DNA from 4 places in the Kitasatospora sp. NPDC004745 genome. Region 1 is predicted to be linked to each of the others. Evidence: riboswitches for the same ligand, from Rfam matches in the RefSeq annotation. Region 1 holds a riboswitch; each other region holds the start of a gene.
The links. A riboswitch is a leader RNA that binds a small molecule or an ion and turns the genes downstream of it on or off. The one in region 1 is predicted to bind cyclic di-AMP.

Region 2: another riboswitch for cyclic di-AMP. It lies ahead of ACFYUY_RS25165 (peptidoglycan DD-metalloendopeptidase family protein); the one in region 1 lies ahead of ACFYUY_RS03375 (transglycosylase family protein).
Region 3: another riboswitch for cyclic di-AMP. It lies ahead of ACFYUY_RS37320 (M23 family metallopeptidase); the one in region 1 lies ahead of ACFYUY_RS03375 (transglycosylase family protein).
Region 4: another riboswitch for cyclic di-AMP. It lies ahead of ACFYUY_RS02450 (hypothetical protein); the one in region 1 lies ahead of ACFYUY_RS03375 (transglycosylase family protein).

Annotation. Positions count from the first base shown of each region.
Region 1 is NZ_JBIALK010000001.1:763,246-767,754, forward strand. Features, by position in the region: gene ACFYUY_RS03365 (LacI family DNA-binding transcriptional regulator) at 1-668, shown strand, start outside; gene ACFYUY_RS03370 (hypothetical protein) at 786-986, opposite strand; gene ACFYUY_RS03375 (transglycosylase family protein) at 1,283-2,569, opposite strand; cyclic di-AMP (ydaO/yuaA leader) riboswitch at 2,556-2,755, opposite strand; gene ACFYUY_RS03380 (hypothetical protein) at 3,152-4,093, opposite strand.
Region 2 is NZ_JBIALK010000017.1:34,244-38,752, reverse strand. Features, by position in the region: gene ACFYUY_RS25170 (DUF2470 domain-containing protein) at 1-432, shown strand, start outside; gene ACFYUY_RS25165 (peptidoglycan DD-metalloendopeptidase family protein) at 798-1,799, opposite strand; cyclic di-AMP (ydaO/yuaA leader) riboswitch at 1,802-1,985, opposite strand; gene ACFYUY_RS25160 (MFS transporter) at 2,298-3,830, shown strand; gene purB (adenylosuccinate lyase) at 3,838-4,509, opposite strand, start outside.
Region 3 is NZ_JBIALK010000039.1:39,830-44,338, forward strand. Features, by position in the region: gene ACFYUY_RS37300 (SpoIIE family protein phosphatase) at 1-24, opposite strand, end outside; gene ACFYUY_RS37305 (TetR/AcrR family transcriptional regulator) at 219-788, opposite strand; gene ACFYUY_RS37310 (alpha/beta fold hydrolase) at 909-1,736, opposite strand; gene ACFYUY_RS37315 (YiaA/YiaB family inner membrane protein) at 1,860-2,150, opposite strand; cyclic di-AMP (ydaO/yuaA leader) riboswitch at 2,396-2,554, shown strand; gene ACFYUY_RS37320 (M23 family metallopeptidase) at 2,567-3,400, shown strand; gene ACFYUY_RS37325 (hypothetical protein) at 3,545-4,417, opposite strand; gene ACFYUY_RS37330 (GNAT family N-acetyltransferase) at 4,460-4,509, shown strand, end outside.
Region 4 is NZ_JBIALK010000001.1:532,474-536,982, forward strand. Features, by position in the region: gene ACFYUY_RS02440 (alpha/beta hydrolase-fold protein) at 96-1,238, shown strand; gene ACFYUY_RS02445 (MoaF N-terminal domain-containing protein) at 1,364-1,693, opposite strand; cyclic di-AMP (ydaO/yuaA leader) riboswitch at 2,138-2,296, shown strand; gene ACFYUY_RS02450 (hypothetical protein) at 2,305-3,573, shown strand; gene ACFYUY_RS02455 (hypothetical protein) at 3,705-4,277, opposite strand.

The DNA.
Region 1 (4,509 bases):
TCGTCTTCGTCTCCGGGCTGCACGCCGACTCCACCGCCGACCACGACCGGTACGCCCGGCTGGCCGGCCGCGGGGTGCCCTTCGTCCTGATCAACGGCTACAGCGAGCGGATCGCCGCCCCGTTCATCTCGCCGGACGACCGCGCCGCGATGTGGATGGCCGTCCAGCACCTGGCCGAACTCGGCCACGAGCGGATCGGGTTGGCCGTGGGGCAGCGCCGGTACGTGCCGGTGCTGCGCAAGATCGAGGGCTTCACGGCGGCGATGCGCGAGGTGCTCGGGCGCAGCGCGGAGGAGGCCGAGGACCTCGTCCACCACACCCTGTTCAGCGTCGAGGGCGGGCACGCGGCCGCCGGGGCGCTGCTCGACAAGGGCTGCACGGCGATCGTGTGCGGCAGCGACATGATGGCCCTCGGGGCGATCCGGGCGGTGCGCCAGCGCGGGCTGTCGGTGCCGCAGGACGTGTCGGTGGTCGGCTTCGACGACTCGCCGCTGATCGCCTTCACCGAGCCGCCGTTGACGACGATCCGCCAGCCGGTCGAGGCGATGGCCACGGCGGCGGTGGACGCGCTGCTGGAGGAGGTCGGCGGCAACGCGGCCCAGCGGGGGGAGTTCATGTTCCAGCCGGAGCTGGTCATGCGGGGCTCGACGGGGGCCTGCGCGCGCTGAGCGACGGGCCGTGGACGGCCGACGGGCCCCGGGGAGCGACCGCTCCCCGGGGCCCGTTTCGCATGGGTGCCGTGTGCCGTGTGCGGGGGTGGCGCGGACGGCGGCGGGTGGGGCGGGTCAGCCCTGCTGGTCGGTGGGGCGGCTGCGGGTGAGCCGCCGGTCGTCGGCGGGGTCGCCGGTCCGGGTCCCGGTGCGGCGGCCGCGGGCCAGGTAGTCCCGCAGGACCAGTTCGACGGCGTCCTGCGGGTTCTTGGTGCCGGAGAGTAGCATCGCGTCGATCGCGAGGTTGGCGTCGAGTGTGACGGTGACCTGGGCCATGGTGGCTCCTCCTCGGGTGCAGAGCAGCAGCATGCCCGGTGTGGCCGGCTTTGACCATGACCTTCGGCCGGCGGAGGGCGGGTACGCCGGAACCCCCGGGGGAGAGCGATCGGGCTCTCCCCCGGGGGTTCCGTGCGGCGGGCGACGGGGGCGGGTGACAGATGACAGGTTTCAGATGATGAAATCTGTCGGCTGAAATCTGAAATCTGAAATCTGTCAGCTGTTCGCCGTCAGCCGTCAGCCGTCAGCCGTCAGCCGTCGGCTGTGCCGTGCCGCCCGTGGCCCGCCGGTGTGCCTCAGACCCGGCCGGCGAAGTCCGGGGCCCAGTTGGCGACGGTCTGCTCGCGCACGCCCGAGCTCGGGTTGGCGGCCTCGACGTACTTGCCGCCGCCGACGTAGATCGCGACGTGGTAGACGCCGGAGTCCTGGCCGTTGTTGGACCAGAACAGCAGGTCGCCCGGCTGCAGGTTGTCCAGCGAGACGTGGGTGCTGGCGGCGGCCTGGTCCGCGGCCACGCGCGGGATGGAGACGCCCGCGGCGCGCAGCGCGGCCTGGGTCAGGCCGGAGCAGTCCCAGCCGCCGTTGCCGGTGCCGCCGTAGACGTAGGCCTGGCCGACCTTCGACTCGGCGAAGGAGACCGCGGCGGCCATGCTGCCGGTGGCGGCCTGGGCCGGGGCCTGGGCGGCCGGGGCCTGGGTCTGCGCGGCCGGCTTGGCGTTCACGGCACCGCCGTCGGTGGTCTGGCCGGACTTCTTCGAACGGTCGAACCAGCTGAAGTCCGAGCCGGACTTGGTCGCGGTGGCCGCCTGCCGGCCCTGGCCGGCGTCCTTGAAGGACAGGTGCTGGCCCGGGTAGATGGTGTTCGGGCCGTCGGTCAGGGTGCCGCGGTTGAGCTCGTAGAGCCGCTGCCAGCCGCCGTCGATGTTGTGCTTGTCGGCGATGGAGGACAGCCAGTCGCCGGCCACGACGGTGTAGTCGTCGCTCTCGGCCTGGGCGCCGCCCTGGGCCTGCTCCTGGTGCTTCTGGGTCCAGGTGCTCTTGGCGGAGTCGCCGGAGGTCTGCTCCTGGGCCGGCGCGGCCGGCTTGGCGGCCGGGGCGGGGGTCTGCGCGGGCTTGGCGGCCGGGGCGGGCTTGGCGGCCGTCGCACCGGCGGTGGAGCCCGCGGAGGTGTCGACGGCGGCCGGGGCGCCGCCCTTGGTCAGGCCGGCCTGGACCGAGCAGACCGGCCAGGCGCCGGGGCCCTGCGAGGCGAGGACCTTCTCGGCGACGGCGATCTGCTGGTCCTTGGTGGCCAGGTTCGCCTGCGGGGCGTACGCGGTGCCGCCGAAGGCGGCCCAGGTGCTGGAGGTGAACTGCAGGCCGCCGTAGAAGCCGTTGCCGGTGTTGATGCTCCAGTTGCCGCTGCTCTCGCACTGGGCGACCTTGTCCCAGGTCGCGACGGAGGCGGCGGAGGCGGTGCCGGTGGTGAGGCAGGGGATCGTGAGGCCGACGCCCGCGACGCCGATGGCGGCGATGACGCGGCGGGTGCGGCTGGACAGACGGGTGCCGTTGGTGGGCAGCATGAAGACGTGGTCCTCTCCCACGCCTGCGAGGTGAGCTGTCGGATTCGGGCTGGAGTTGCCCGGCCGCGCTGTGGACGCGGCTTCACCCCTAGCCCTGAACCGTTCCTGGGAACGGTCCGGGGCGACTTACCTGTGGGTCCCCCGCTCCTGCCGTGGTGCGTTTTCGCGCTTCCAGGGCACCCGACGGCAGGACTCGGCGTTGCGGATGAACTGGGTCCGTGTGGTCACGAACGGGGAGCACGTTAAGCAGACTTAAGTTCAAACCGCAAACACTGTGATGCACATCACGGTTTGGCGAGAATGATCGTTTCCGCTGTCCGTCATGATCCGAAATGATCGTTTTCCCGCAACGGCGCTACGGGTGCGCACAACTGGCCGCGCCTCAGGAAACGGCTGACGACGCGTCGGGGTGTGATCGGGTGCGTCCGCGATGCGGGAGGCGCGGCCGATTCCCGGCCGCCGGCCCGCGCCCCGGGCAGAACCGATCAAACATCAACAGAACGGACATCGCGCCTATTCACGCCTTAACTCCCGTACGGGGCAAGCCGGAAGGGCCCGGAACGAAGCCGTTCCGGGCCCTTCGGTGCGCGTGGTGTCCCGCTACTACTCCTCGGGCCCCCCGGCGGCGGCGTGGGCGCCGTGGGTGCCCTCAGCGGCCTCCGCGGCGGCCTCCGCCTCGGCCTGGGCCAGCTCCTCCGGGGAGGGCGCCGGCAGCGCGGCCAGGTAGGTCGAGGCGATCAGCTGGCCGACCGTCGGGTAGGCGCCCAGCGGAGCGGCGGACGGGCAGCCCGTCTCCTCGGCGGCCGTCGCGAGCAGCTCGGAGTCGGCCTCCGGGCCGATCACCAGCGGGGCCAGCGCGGGGCGCAGGGAGCCGGTCTCCTTGAGGTGGTTGACGGCCGCGGCCACCGAGCCGGGCACGTCGAGCGCGGCGGGGATGACCGGGACGGCCAGCCGGGCCGCCAGCAGTACGCCGGTGATGCCGGCCGCCGCGGCGGCCTCCTCGCCGCCGACGGTGGTCAGGACCACGCCGTCCGCGGCGGTCGCGATGGCGAACAGCCTGGCCCGGTCGGCGCGGGCCAGCCCGGCCTCGGACAGGCGCACGTGGACGGCCTCGGCGAGCAGCGGGTGCGGGCCGAGCACGTCGGTGACGGACGCGCCGTACTCCGCTGCGAGGGCGTGGAGTTCGGTCAGGAAGCCGTGCGGGCCGGGGACCAGCGGGACCACGACGGGCGCCGGCAGGCCGGCCTCGGCGGCCATGGCCAGGAGCTCGGCGACGGTGCGGTCCTCGCTGTCGTCGGCCTCGGTGTTCCCACCGGGGAGGTAGCCGACCGCGGTGCGGACGCCGGCCTGCTCGCTGCGGACGATCGACAGCAGTTCCTCGACGACCGAGCGGGACTCGGGCCCTGCGGTCGCGGGCACGGCCAGCACCAGGGCCGGGGCGCCGGTCGGAATCTCGGGGCGCTCGGGACGGCGGTGGCGCCCCCGCGCACGGGAGCCTGGAGTGCGGACGGGCAGTGGCGCGCCCGGGATGGCTGCGGTGCTCATGCCGGAGATCGTAGGACATCGGCCGGTCGGGCCTGCAGTCGGCTGCCGTTCGGGTTCCGCGCGGCCGCGGTGCGCGCGCGGTGCGCGACGTGTGCCGATCCGGGCGGATCCACAGCAATGCGGACATATCTCACCCAACCCCCGGAAGGGCTCCGGTGGTTGCCGTGACGTCCCGGACGGGGCTGCGCGTTGCACGTGCGGTGCGTGAGATGTCTCACAGCACGGAGGTGCTGTCCGATGCGTCTGACGGAGGGTCACAGGAGTGCGACTCCCGGCATTCGAAGATCAACATTCAGCGGGGGTCCGCTCACGGCCGGTTATCGGGACTTCGTCGATTCAGTCGGCTATGTCCGTTTACGTACCGTCAGGAAAAGGGTCCGTGAAGAGTTCGGGGCCGCCGGTGAAAAGCATCGTGC
Region 2 (4,509 bases), on a different contig from region 1:
GCCGGCCGGCTGCACCTGGCCCACCTCGCCGACGACGGCATCAGCGTCCACCTGCGCGTGGACGTCGCCCACGCCGTCCTGTCCACCCCGTACGGCACCGGCGCCCTCACCGCCGCCGACCTCGCCCACGCCGCGCCCGACCCGCTGGCCCGGTACGAGGCCGCACTGCTCACCCACCTCGCCGACGACCACGCGGACGCCGTCGCCGTCCTCACCCGGCTGCTCGACCCGGCGCTGCTCGCCGGGCGGCCGGACGTCCGGCCGCTCGCCCTGGACCGGCACGGCCTGGTGCTGCGCCTGGACCACCCGCACGGCCACCGCGACGTCCGCCTGGTCTTCCCCGAACCCGTCGCCGACACCGAGGAGTTCGGCCAGCGGGTGCACGAGCTGCTGAACGCCGCGGAGCAGGGCCTGCCCGTCCACCGGCTCTGAACCCGCAGCCCGGCGAACGGCACCCGGCGAACGGCACCCGACAGGCGGCAGGCGGCGGACGCCCCCGGGGCCGACGTCACACCCCCGGCGCCGTCCGCCCGTTGCGCGCGCCGGCGCCGGAAGCGGAGACGCACCGGGAACGCCCCCGGGAACGGCGGCGGAAACGGCAGCGGCCGGCCCGGCTCGCGAGGGAGGTCTCGCGAGCCGGGCCGGCCTGGGCGTGTCCCGCGCCCATGTCCGCCGTTGCGGCGATCACCCGGTCGAGCGGTCACCCGACATGACCATCCCGGAGGATCGTTTCGCCCCGCATCAGCGGTAGTCCCGAAGGGCCCGTCCGGCGGGACCGGGCCCTCGACCCGTCAGGGTCAGAGAGCGACGCCGTGCGCCCGCAGGTAGGCGACCGGGTCGATGTCCGAGCCGTACTCGGAGCCGGTGCGGATCTCGAAGTGCAGGTGCGGGCCGGTCACGTTGCCGGTCGCACCGGAGAGGCCGATCTGCTGGCCGACGGTGACGGCCTGACCGATCGACACGCCGATCGAGGAGAGGTGCGCGTACTCGGCGTAGTGGCCGTCGGCGAGCTTGATCTCGACCTCGTTGCCGTAGGCGCCACCGTTGCCGGCCTTCACCACGACGCCGTTGGCGACGGCGCGCAGCGGGGTGCCGGTGGAGGCGACGAAGTCCTGGCCGGTGTGGTGGCCGGAGGCCCACATCGAACCGGCCACGCCGTAGGCGGTGCCCAGCTTCGGGTTGGCCAGCGGGGCGACGAAGCCCGAGGTGCTGGCGGCGGCCGGGGCGGCGGTGACGGCGGCGGCCGGCTTCGGGGCCGCGGTCTGCACCTGGGTCTGGACCGGGGCGGACGGCTTGGCGGCCTCGGTCTTGGCCTGCACCTGGGCCTTCGGCTTGGCCGGGGCGGCGGGCTTGGCCGGGGCGGCCGGGGCGGCGGGCTTCGCCGGGGCGGCGTCCGCGGACGGCGCGGCGTGGCCGGCGATCGAGAGGTGCTGACCCGGGAAGATCAGGTTCGGGTTGCCGCCGACGACCGAGCGGTTGTGCTCGTACAGCGCCTGCCAGCCACCGTCGACGTGCTTGGCGTCGGCGATCTTCGACAGGGTGTCACCGCTGACGACGCGGTAGCTCTCGGCCTGGGCCGGGGCGGTGACGGGAGCGGCGGCCGGGGCGGCCGGCTTGGCGTCGACGCTGGTGGCGCCGGTCCAGGTGGAGCTCTGCGCGGCCGGGGCGGCCGGGGCGGTGTGCGCCTGGGCGCTCACGGCGGCCACGAGCGGAAGGGCGAAGGAGACCCCGGTGACCGCGGTGGCGATGCCGATGCGGGCGGCGCGGGGCAGGGCGATACGACGAGCCTGAGCAGGCATGGAAGTTTCCTCTCCGACGCCTGCGAGGTGAGCTGTCGGGTTCGGGCTGGAGTTGCCCGGCCGCATGCGCGGCTTCACCCCAAGCCGGCCCTGGGATCCGGTACGCGAAGCGCGTGCCGATCCCGGTCCGGCGACTTACCTGTGGGTCCCCCGCTCCTGCCGTACAGAGTTCAGTTCGAACCACCGGGCAGCGGCAGGATTCGGCGTTCCACCCGGCGGATCCGTCCGGACTGGCCGGGCGGTCGCTGAACTAAAACCCATCCGTCCGGGTGAAGCAATGTCGATCTCTTGAACGGACAACCATCCCCGCCGGGGCCGTGACACTCCGAATGATCGGCTGCACCGTGCGTGCACAATCCATTCACCCGGCGCCACTGATCCACGACGCTGCGCCGATCCCGCCACCGCTGCGCGACCGTTCGCTCACGCACCGCACACCGTCGACACACCCCCCGGTGACCCTTGTCACGCGGGCCCCGCGGGGCGCAGGATCGGGCCGTGGCCACCTCCGCGGCCGGCACCCTGCGCCTGGGCACCGCGCAGGGACGCTGGGTACTCCTGGCAACCGTGCTCGGCTCCAGCATGGCGATGCTCGACGGCACCGTGGTGAACGTCGCGCTGCCCCGGATCGGCACCGACCTCGGTGCCTCCCTCGCCTCCCTGCAATGGACCCTGAACGCCTATCTGCTGACGCTCGCCGGGCTGATCCTGCTCGGCGGCGCGCTCGGCGACCGGTACGGCCGGCGCCGGGTGTTCCTGATCGGGGTGGTCTGGTTCGCCGCCGCCTCGGCGGCCTGCGCCGCCGCCCCCACCATCCAGGTGCTGGTCGCGGCCCGCGCCGTGCAGGGCATCGGCGGCGCGCTGCTCACCCCCGGTTCGCTCGCCATGCTGCAGGCCGTCTTCCACCCGGAGGACCGCTCGGCGGCGGTCGGCCTGTGGTCGGGGCTCGGCGGCGTGTCGGCGGCGGTCGGCCCGTTCCTCGGCGGCTGGCTGGTGGACGGCCCCGGCTGGCGGTGGATCTTCCTGCTCAACCTGCCGCTGGCGGCCGCCGTCGTCGCGGTCGGCGCCCGGCACGTCCCGGAGAGCCGGGACGAGAGCGCCACCGGTCGCTTCGACGTCCTCGGTGCGCTGCTCGCCGCGCTCGCCCTCGGTGCGCTCACCTACGCGTTGACCGCCGCCGGGGAGGGCCTCTCCCCCGCGGTCTGGTTCGCCGGAGCGGTCGGGCTGGTGCTCGGCGCGGCCTTCCTCACGGTCGAACGCCGCGCCGCCGAGCCGATGCTGCCGCTCGGCCTCTTCTCCTCCCGGCTGTTCACCGCCGTGAACCTGGTCACCCTGTGCGTCTACGCGGCGTTCAGCGGGGTGTTCTTCCTGCTGGTCGTGCAGCTGCAGATCGTCTCGGGCTTCTCCCCGCTGGTCTCCGGCCTCGCCCTGGTCCCGATCACCGTGCTGATGCTCACGTTCTCGGCGCGCGCCGGGCGGCTGGGCAAGCGGATCGGCCCGCGGATCCCGCTGACCGTCGGGCCGCTGTTGTGCGCCGCCGGGGTGCTGCTGATGCTGCGCATCGGCGCCGGCTCCACCTACTGGGCCGACGTGCTGCCGGCCGTGACGGTGATGGGCTGCGGGATGACCCTGCTGGTGGCGCCGCTGACCGCGACGGTGCTGGCCGCGGTCGAGGTGCGGCACGCGGGCATCGCCAGCGGCGTCAACAACGCCGCCGCCCGCGCGGCCGGTCTGCTCGCGGTCGCCGCCCTGCCGGCGCTCGCCGGGCTCAGCGGCGACGCCTACCGGGTGCCGTCCGCGGTGGACTCCGCCTTCCACACCGCGATGCTGATCTGTGCCGGTCTGCTCTGCGCCGGTGGGCTGACCGCCCTCGCCACCGTCCGCGGAAACGTGCTCGCGCCGGAGGACCACCCCGTCGCCGAGCCGGACTGCGCGTGGACCTGCGGCACCACCCCGCCGCTCGACCCGGGCCACGTGCACACGGACGAGGGCCCCGCCACCGGAACGGCGGCGGGGCCCTCAGCGGGCTGAGGCGACGTCAGAGGATGTCGCCCGGCGCGTACTTGGCGGCCTCCGGGTAGGCGGCGGCGACGGCCTCCACCTGGCGGACGACCTCGGCGACCTGGGCACCGGCCGCACCGGTGAAGGAGAGCCGGTCGGCCAGCAGGGCGTCCAGCGCGGCCCGGTCCAGCGGGATCCGCTCGTCGGCGGCCAGGCGGTCCAGCAGCTCGTTCTCCCGGGCGCCGGCACGCATCGCCAGCGCGGAGGCGACGGCGTGCTCCTTGATGACCTCGTGCCCGGTCTCCCGGCCGACGCCCGCCCGCACCGCACCCATCAGCACCTTGGTGGTGGCGAGGAACGGCAGGTAGCGGTCCAGCTCGGTCTCGATCACGGCGGGGAAGGCGCCGAACTCGTCGAGGACGGTCAGGAAGGTCTCCAGCAGGCCGTCGAAGGCGAAGAACGCGTCCGGCAGCGCGACCCGGCGCACCACGGAGCAGGAGACGTCGCCCTCGTTCCACTGGTCGCCGGCCAGCTCGCCGGTCATCGAGGCGTAGCCGCGCAGGATGACCGCGAGGCCGTTGACCCGCTCGCAGGAACGGGTGTTCATCTTGTGCGGCATCGCCGAGGAGCCGACCTGGCCCTCCTTGAAGCCCTCCGTGACCAGCTCGTGGCCGGCCATCAGACGGATGGTCTTGGCCAGGCTGGACGG
Region 3 (4,509 bases), on a different contig from region 1:
GAGCCACGGCGAGGTCAGGTCCATCGGATACCCGGCCTTTCCGTTCCGAGGAGGGTGGTGGGTGCCCTTTGGGTGCCCGGAGGGGCACTTAATTCTTAATACCTTATTTCTCAAGTGGGTGCTGAAGCGGGTGAACGGCGCCCCCGCAGCCCCACCGGCGCCGGTGCTCCCGCCCTCCCCGCCGCGGGCCCGGGCCGGTCGGCGCCCCGGCGGCGGGCTCAGGCCGAGGGCCAGGAGCGCAGGCCGGTGGTGAGGGTGCTGATCAGCCGGTCGTGGGTGGTGGTGAGGTCCTCGGCGAGCTGGAAGGCGCCGGCGATGGAGAGCGAGGCGAAGCCGTGGGCGACGGAGCGGACGGTGCGCGCCGCGTGGATCACCTCCGGGCCGTCGAGGCCGTACTCCCGGAGGACGGCGATGATCACGCCCACCAGCCGGGCCGCCGCGCGGGAGAGGTCGTCGTCGGGCTGCGGGGCCTGGGGCAGCGCGGCGTAGCGGTGCGGGTGCTCGGCGGCGTACGCGTGGTAGGCGCGCAGGACGGCGGCGACGGCGTCGTCCCCGCTGCGGCCGACGGCGGCCTCGGCCAGCCGGTCCGCGAGCTCCTCGGTGACCCGGACGGCGAGCAGCCGGCGCAGCTCGGCGAGCCCGCCGCTGACGTGCTTGTAGAGCGAGGGGGTGGCGACCCCGGCCCGGGCCGCGACGGCGGCCAGGGTGAGGGCTTCGGGGCCCTGTTCGTCGATGAGGGCGAGGGCGTGGCCGACGACCTGGTCGGGGGTCAGTCCTACTCGGGGCATGGTGCGGTCTCTCCGTGGACGGGCGGACGGGCGGGCGGGCGGTGCGGACGACCGGGGCGGGCCCGGGCGCGGCGGGGCGGACCGGGCTCGGGCGAGCGGGCCCGCGGCCGGGGCCGGGCGTCAGGCGAGCTCGGCGAGGAAGGGCAGCAGGGCGCCGGCGGTGGCCTCCGGGGCGTCGGCCATCGGGTAGTGGCCGGATCCCTCGATCATGACCTTCCGGGCGCCGAGCGCCGCGGTCTGCCGGTCGGCGACGGCCTCCGGGTCGGGGAAGTCGGGGTCCTTGCCGCCCATGACGACGAGCGCGGGGCAGCGGACGGCGGCGGTCCAGCCGATCGGCGCGGAGTCGCCGGAGACGTGTCCGCGGGTGGCCGTCCGGCGGCCCGGGGTGCGCATGGCGGCGACGAGTCCGTCGACGTAGGCGTCGAAGTCGGCGGGCCTGGCACCGGGGAAGGCGAGCTTGCGGTGGTAGAAGCCCCAGAAGGCCGGCCAGTGGACGATCAGGGCGCCCATCGCGCGGACGACGCCGCGCATGAGGGCGTTGGCCGGGGGGTTCTCGACGAAGGCGTCGATCAGGGCGATCCCGGCGACCCGCTGCGGGGCGTCACCGGCGACCTTGACGACGGTCGCGCCGGTGTAGGAGTTGCCGACGAGCACGGCGCGTTCGATGCCGAGGTGGTTCAGCAGGGCCAGGACGTCGGTGGCGATGGCGGCGGGGGAGTAGTCGTCCCAGACGATCGAGGACTCGCCGAAGCCGCGCAGGTCCATGGTGATGACGCGGTGGCCGGCGGCGGTCAGCAGCGGGTGCAGGTGCCGGTAGGCGGCGCGGGTGTCGAGCATCCCGGGGAGCAGGACGACGGGGGCGCCGTCGCCCTGCCGGGTGTCGTCGTAGGCGAGGCGCCCGCCGGGGACGTCGAGGTACTGGGTGCTGGTGGCGCTGGTGGCGTTCATGGTGGGCCTCCTGGGACCGCCGCTGCGGGTCGTCGGCGTCTGCCGATAGCCATAAAGCTAAGGCTAATAGCCTTAGCCGTCAAGCCCTCGGCGCCGTCCGCCCCGGGGTCGCCCGGTGCCCGCTCAGACCCCGTCGACCTTGAACGGGTCGTGCTCGCTGAGCAGCTTCTCCAGCCGGGCCTGGTCCACCCGGGTGACGATCTCGTTGGTCTCCTGCCGGTCCCGGACCACCTTGGCGAGCGTGAAGGACGAGGTGACGGTGTAGAGGAGCCCGATCGCCAGGAAGGCGCGGGTCCAGCCGCCGACCGGCAGGTAGGCGATCCCGACGGCGAGGGCTCCGCCGGACAGCGCGAAGGAGAGCACGGCCTGGATGTAGTACGCGGCCGTGGTGCGGGACTGCATCGGTGCGTTCATGGCGTCAGGATGCGGCGGGGTGATCGGTCCGCACATGAGTAGGCGTACTCAGATGGGGGGTCGTTCGCTGACGTTCGATCACGTCGAGCGGCTCAATGCCGGTCAACGGGGACAAAACCCGCCATCACCTACCAGAGCGCCCTGGTCATCTCCGGTCGTCCCGGGCGGACGGCTTGGAATCGGGGCGCCCTAGGATTAACGTTTGATAACGCAGCGCGGTCGTCAACGCCGTACCCAGACGGCACCGTGCGCCGTCGCCTAATCCCGCCGGCCGGCCTCCGGGCAGGCCAGGGAGCCGGGGAACCACGTTCCTTGGGGTGAATCGGCGGGGCCCAGGCCCGGCCGTAGGAGACCTTCCTGCTCCGAACCCGTCAGCTAACCCGGTAGGCGCGAAGGAAGGAAAGGAGCGCGCCTCCGTGGCGTCGACGCACACCCCGGCACACCCGGCCGGCCCCGCAGCCGGTACCCGGCTCCTCGACCACCCCGGCATGGTCGACCTGGAGCACCCCGCCCCGGAAGCCGACGCCAACCGGCACCGGATGCCGCGTCAGACCCGCGGAGCCTCCCCGCTGCTCGGCGTCACCGCCGTCGCGGCCACCCTGGGCGCCACCGGCTTCGCCTCCGCCACCCCGGCCGCCGCGCCCGCCGTCGAGGCCCCCGACGAGACCCCGGTCGCCCTCTCCGCCGACCCCGGGCTCGCGCTCGCCGCCCGGATCCAGCAGCAGGCCGACAGCCAGCGCACCGCCGCCGAGGAGGGCGCCCGCGTCCAGGCCGCCAAGGAGGCCGAGGCCAAGGCCGCCGCCAAGGAGGCCGAGGCCAAGCGGGCCGCCGAGGAGGCCGAGCGGGCCAAGGCCGCCGCCCTCACCCTGCCGGTGAAGGACTACAACCTCTCCGCCCACTACGGCCAGAGCGCCCGCTACTGGGCCCACCTGCACACCGGTCTGGACTTCGCCGCCGACACCGGGACCCCGGTCTTCGCGGTCGGCCAGGGCACCATCACCTCGGCCGGCTGGTCCGGTTCGTACGGCTACCGGATCGTCGAGACCCTGCCCGACGGCACCGAGATCTGGTACTGCCACCTCTCCTCGATCATCAAGGGCTCCGGCAAGGTCACCTCCGGCCAGCAGATCGGCAAGGTCGGCGCCACCGGCAACGTCACCGGCCCCCACCTGCACCTGGAGGTCCGCCCCGGCGGCGGCGCCCCGGTCGACCCGGAGACCTGGCTGGAGCAGCGCGGCCTCACCCCCTGAGCCGGCGCCCCCGCCGGCACCCACCGGCACCCACCGGCCCCCGCCGGCCCCCGCCGACCGCGGCGGGCCGCGGCGGACCCGAACGGACCGGAGCCCCGGCCGCACGCGTGCGGCCGGGGCTCCGGCACGTCGCCCCGCGGGCGGCTACTCCTGCGGCAGCCCCGCCAGGTAGGCGTCGATCTCCTCCTGCCCCGGCTCCGGTGCGAGGTCCGGGAACTCCTCCAGCAGCAGCCGCGCCAGCCCCGGGACGGTCCACTCGCCGCACAGGTCGAGCGCGGCCTGCGCCGCAGCCTCCTCGAACTCCCCGAAGCCCCCGGACAGTTCGTCCGGCATCGGCCGGCCCGCGGCGGTCAGCTCCGCCAGGTTGCGGTAGCTGCGCCGCATCAGCCCCTGCTCCAGCAGCCGGCGCGCGCCGTCCGTCGCCATGCCGACCGAAAGCACCCGGGCCGGCCCCCAGCCCTGCTCGTCCAGCTCGTCCAGCCAGCCGGTCGGGACCAGCGCGGCGATCGCCGCCAGCCGCTCCTCCTCCGCCAGCTCCCGGAAGCCGTCCAGCCAGGCCCGCACCGCCGCCGGGTCCGCGACGTCCACCTCGTACGCGTGCAGCAGCAGCGCGTACAGCCGGGGCCAGGTCACCAGGTCGGCCCGGCGCAGCAGCCCGGCCGCGACCTCGCCCTGCCACTCGGCCTCGGCGTGCAGCCGCTCCTGCCGCTTGGCGTTCAGCCGCCGGGCCGCCCGCTGGTGGTCCACCAGCAGCTCGACCGAGGCGCCGTACGCCAGCGGGTCCGTCTCCGGCCCGGGCTGGACGTAGAGGTGGAGACGCTCGTAGAGCAGGTGCTCCACCGCGTTCGAGGTCAGCTCGGGCCAGCCGTCGTGCATCCTGCCCCCGCCCAGCTCCAGCAGGGCCAGGACGGCTCGCAGCGGCCCCTCGGCCACCGGGGCGCGGCCCTCCGCCGCCGCCCAGGCGAGCAGGTCGGCGGCCCTGGTGCGCGGGGCGAGCCGCAGGTCTTCGTCGTTCATAGCCCGAACGGTAACCGCTGGCCGGGGGTAGGGTCGCCAGCCATGGTCCCCGTACGACTCACCGGCTCCCGACTGGCCATCCGCGAGTACCA
Region 4 (4,509 bases), 230 kb from region 1:
TTGATCCTCGCGCCCCGGCGGGGGGAACCGGGGTGACCTCCTCGGATGTCCCCAGCGGAGGGGACTGGAGTTCGAGGCGTGGGAGCAAGCAGGACATGGGTCTGACGAGCCACAAGGTGTTGGCGCTGACCGTATTGATCGCCGTCGTGATGATGGCCGGCACGGTCTGGCTCTGGCCCAGACTCGCGAGAGCGACCTGGCAGGCGGTCCTGGGGAGGATCGGCGCACTGCTCGCGACCCAGCTCGCGGTGCTCGCCGCGCTCGGCCTGGTGGCCAACAACTACTTCGCTTTCTACAGCAGTTGGGACGACCTGCTGGGCACCGGCGACACCGGACCGGTGGTCATTCACAACAAGGCGGACGCCTCCGGGCGCCTGCTCGTGGAGACGATCGGCCACGCCTCCGTCAAGGGCGGCGGCGCGATGGGCCGCGAGCCCGCCCAGTCGGGGGAGATCCGCAAGGTGCGGATCGACGGCGCGGTCAGCCGCCTCTCCACCGAGGGCTACGTCTACCTGCCGCCGCAGTACTTCCAGCCGGAGTACGCGCAGAAGCAGTTCCCGGCGGTGATCGTGAGCACCGGGTTCCCGGGGATCGCCGAGAACCTGATCACGCGCTTCAACTACCCCGGCGCGGCGCTCAAGCTGCTCCAGGAGGGCCGGATGCAGCCGACCGTCATGGTCCTGGTGCGCCCCTCGCCCGCCCTGCCGCAGGACACCGAGTGCGAGGACATCCCGGGCGGCGCGCAGTCCGACACGTACTTCACCAAGGACGTCCCCTCGGCGATCCAGGCGAGCTACCGGGTCTCCGCGGACCCACAGGCCTGGGCCTTCATGGGCAACTCCACCGGTGGCTACTGCGCGCTCAAGCTGGCCATGCGCCACCCCGACGTCTTCCCGACGGCCGTCGCGCTCTCCGCCTACTACGACGCGGCGGACGACCCGACCACGGGGGACCTGTTCGGCGGCAGCAGCCAGCGCCGCAACGAGGCGAACCTGTTGTGGCGGCTGAAGAACCTGCCGCAGCCGAAGGTGTCCGTGCTCCTCGCCGGCACCAAGAAGGGCGACGGCGACTACCGGCGCGAGACCGAGGCCTTCGTCGACGCGGTGAAGGACCCGATGAAGGTGTCCTACAGCATGCTGGAGAACGGCGGCCACAACTTCGAGACGTGGAGCGCGCTGCTGCCCTCCTCGCTCGAGTGGCTGTCCCAGCACCTCAAGGTGCCCAACCAGACCGTCTGAGCCCCGGTCCGACCGGCCCAGGCCCGAGCCCGGCCCAGGCCCGACCGACCCCTGACCGCAACGGCTCCGGACCGCAACGGCCCCGGACCGCAGCGGCCCCCGGCCGGACCGCCCGGACCGATCGGTCAGGCCACCCGCTCCAGGGTCCCGGTGTGCAGCTCGCCCACCCGGCCGCCCTCGCCCTCGAATGTCCAGAAGGCGCGGACCGTCAGCCTGCCGAGGTCCATCACGTGGCTGACGGTGATCCCGCTCTGCTCCGTCCAGCTGACGAAGTAGATCTCCGGCGCCACCTCGGCGACGTGCAGCCGCACGTCCTCCCACTGGCCCGCGGACTCGCCGAGGCCCTCCCAGCGCAGCCGCGTGCCGTCGGCCGAGTAGGCGTTGCGGAAGGCCGCGCCGTTGTCGGCCCGGAAGAGGTAGGTGCGGCCGGCGAAGGCGGGCAGGGGCGCGGTCATGGTGGGGCGGTACCTCGTTCCCGGTGGGGTGCGCACGGGTGGTCCGTGGGGTCTTGTGCACTGCGGAAGATGTCGGACCTCCAATTTATCCGACCGGGCGAGCCCGGCGGGTGCAGTTGTGCCGGGCGCGGCCGGGGGAGTCGGCCGCGCCGGAGGGCGCACCGGGCGGGCGCCCGCCGGACGTCCCTCGGCGGCACCGGCGAGCCGTCCTCCGGTCGCCGGGCGCCGGCGGCGCAGGCCGGGAGTCGAATGGACGCCCGGCTCGGCCGAGGGGATGATCAACTCGACCGCCACGCAGCGTCGTTGATCGACACCACTGTGAGCTGCGCGACAACCCGCCCGGCAGAGTTGTCCGTTCACGGACGGTCTGCCTAGCCTGCAACGGCCGTCCGCCACGCGGACCCCGCCGCCGGGACGCCGAGTCCCGTCCACCCGCCGGCGGGCAACCGAGGACCACAGTGGACGGGAGCGGGGGAACCAAGGTCAGCGCCCGGCCCGCACGCTCTCCCGCGTGCGGGTCGCGGCTAGGGGTGAAGCCGCTCCCACCGGCGGCCGGGCAACTGCAGCCCGAACCCGACAGCTCACCTCGCAGGCGTCGCAGAGGACACCCCATGCACCAGCCTGCCCTCCGGCGCCGCACGCCGCGCCACGCCCGCCCGGCCCACCGGGGCCGCTTCGCCGCCCTCGCCGCCACCGGGGCGGTCGCCGTCAGCGGTGCCGGTCTGCTGGGCCTCCCGGCGACCGTCGCCGCCCACGCCGCCACCACCCCGACCGTCACCCAGGACCGGCTGGCCCCCGCGACGATGGTCGCCAACAAGGCCGCCACCGCCTCGCTGACCGTCCACTCCTCGGCCTGCGTCACCGCGAAGACGGTGGGTGTGGGCGTGCGCGACGCGCGCGGCACCAACCTGGACTTCCCCGGCAACCTCTCCAACGTGCAGATCTGCCCGAGCGGGCTGTCCTTCACCAGCGGTGCCCGCGCGCTGCCGGCCGGGACGTACAGCCAGTTCGGCTTCTGGCAGGACCTCGGCGGCGCCTGGCACAACCTGCCCTCGCAGCAGCTGGTGGTCTCCGGCACGGCGACCCCGACCCCGGCTCCCACCGCGACCCCCACCGCCACCCCGACGCCGTCCCCCACCAGCACCCCCGGTGCCACGGCGAGCCCCTCGGCGGGCACCCCGGCCTCCCCGGTCGCGGGCAAGGCGCTGACCTGGTCCGACGAGTTCAACAGCTCGATCACCTGGGGCTCGCGCTGGGTCGGTGACAAGAGCACCGCCTACAGGTACGGGAACCACAACCCGGACGACAACAAGCTCGACCTGCTGAACAAGAACAACGTCAGCGTCGCCAACGGGGTCGCCACCTTCACGGCCGCGCCGAGCGGCACCACCCTGGAGAACGGCAAGCAGGCCTGGAACGCGGGCTTCCTGACCACCGAGGGCTCCAGCGAGGGCTTCCAGGTCAAGACCGGCGACTACGCCGAGACCCGGGTCAAGCTGCCGTCCGGTTCCGGTGCCTGGCCGGCCCTGTGGACCTGGAAGAACGGCAACGGGGAGATCGACTCCTTCGAGTACCACCCCGACAACCCGAACCTGCTGGAGCTGACCAACCACGTCAACCCCGGCAACGCCAAGTACTACACCGACGCCGGTGCCGTCGCGAAGGACCAGTGGGTGACGATCGGCACCTACTACGGCGCCAACTCGGTCGACTGGTACGTCAACGGCGTCAAGGTCTTCTCGGACGGCAAGGGCGTCGGCGCCAACTGGTCGGCGTACCTGATCCTCAACCTCTCGGTGTGCGCGGGGCAGTACCACCCGGCGCCGCAGGGGACCACGCCGCTCAGCATGGCCGCGGACTACGTCCGGGTCTACCGCTGACGCGTGAGCCGTCGGGCCCAGCCGCTCGGGCCCGACGGCTCACGTGATCACCGCCGGCAGCCCGTTCCCGGCTGCTGACGCCCGAGCGCCCGGGGCCGACCACTCGGCCCCGGGCGCTCGGGCGTACCGGCTCAGTCGTTGGTCGTCTCGACCACCCTGATCTCGAACGGCTTCCGGTTGTTGGTCTCGTCCTTGTCGTCCGCGCCGCGCACCGCGACCCAGCCGCCCTGGAGGGTGCCGAGCGGGAGGTCGGGGGAGAGACGGACCGGGACGAGCGCGGTCGCGCTGCGCCCCGACTTCAGCCCCGCGGGGAAGACGCAGCGCACCCGGTGGCCGTTCTGGAACACCTCGCAGTCCTCGGGGAAGAACGGCTCCTCGGGGGTGACCCCCTCCGGCAGGGTGACCACGACGGTGAACGGCGAGGCGGTGGTGTCGGGGCCGCCGTTCCCGACGAATGCGTGGATCGTCGTGCTGCCACCGGGCGGAGCGGGGTCCGGGTCGATCCGGACCACCTCCAGGTCGGAGTTCGAGGGCTTGACCAGGGCCGCGCCGACGTCCACCACCGGCCGCGGCTCGGGGCGGCGCAGCGCCCAGGACGGCCCGGCGGCCAGCACCGCCACCGCGCAACCCGCCGCCACCACGGCGACCAGCCCGGCCCCACCGACCCCGCCGGATCCCCGACGCCCCGTGCTCCTGCGTTCCATCGCGACTCACCCGTGCCCTTGCGCTCCGGCGGCCCGCGCCGTCGCGCGCCGCGCCCGCACCCAGGGTGGCGGGGCGGCCGCCGGGGGCCCGGACAACCCGCCAGCCGTTCGCCTGGACGGGCGCACCGGTGCACCGGAAGTCGGCCCGTCGGACCTCCGGCGCACCGGGGTGCCGTCCGGCCTGCGGCGCACCAGGGGTCCGTCCGCCCGGCCTCCGGCGCGCCGGGCGGGG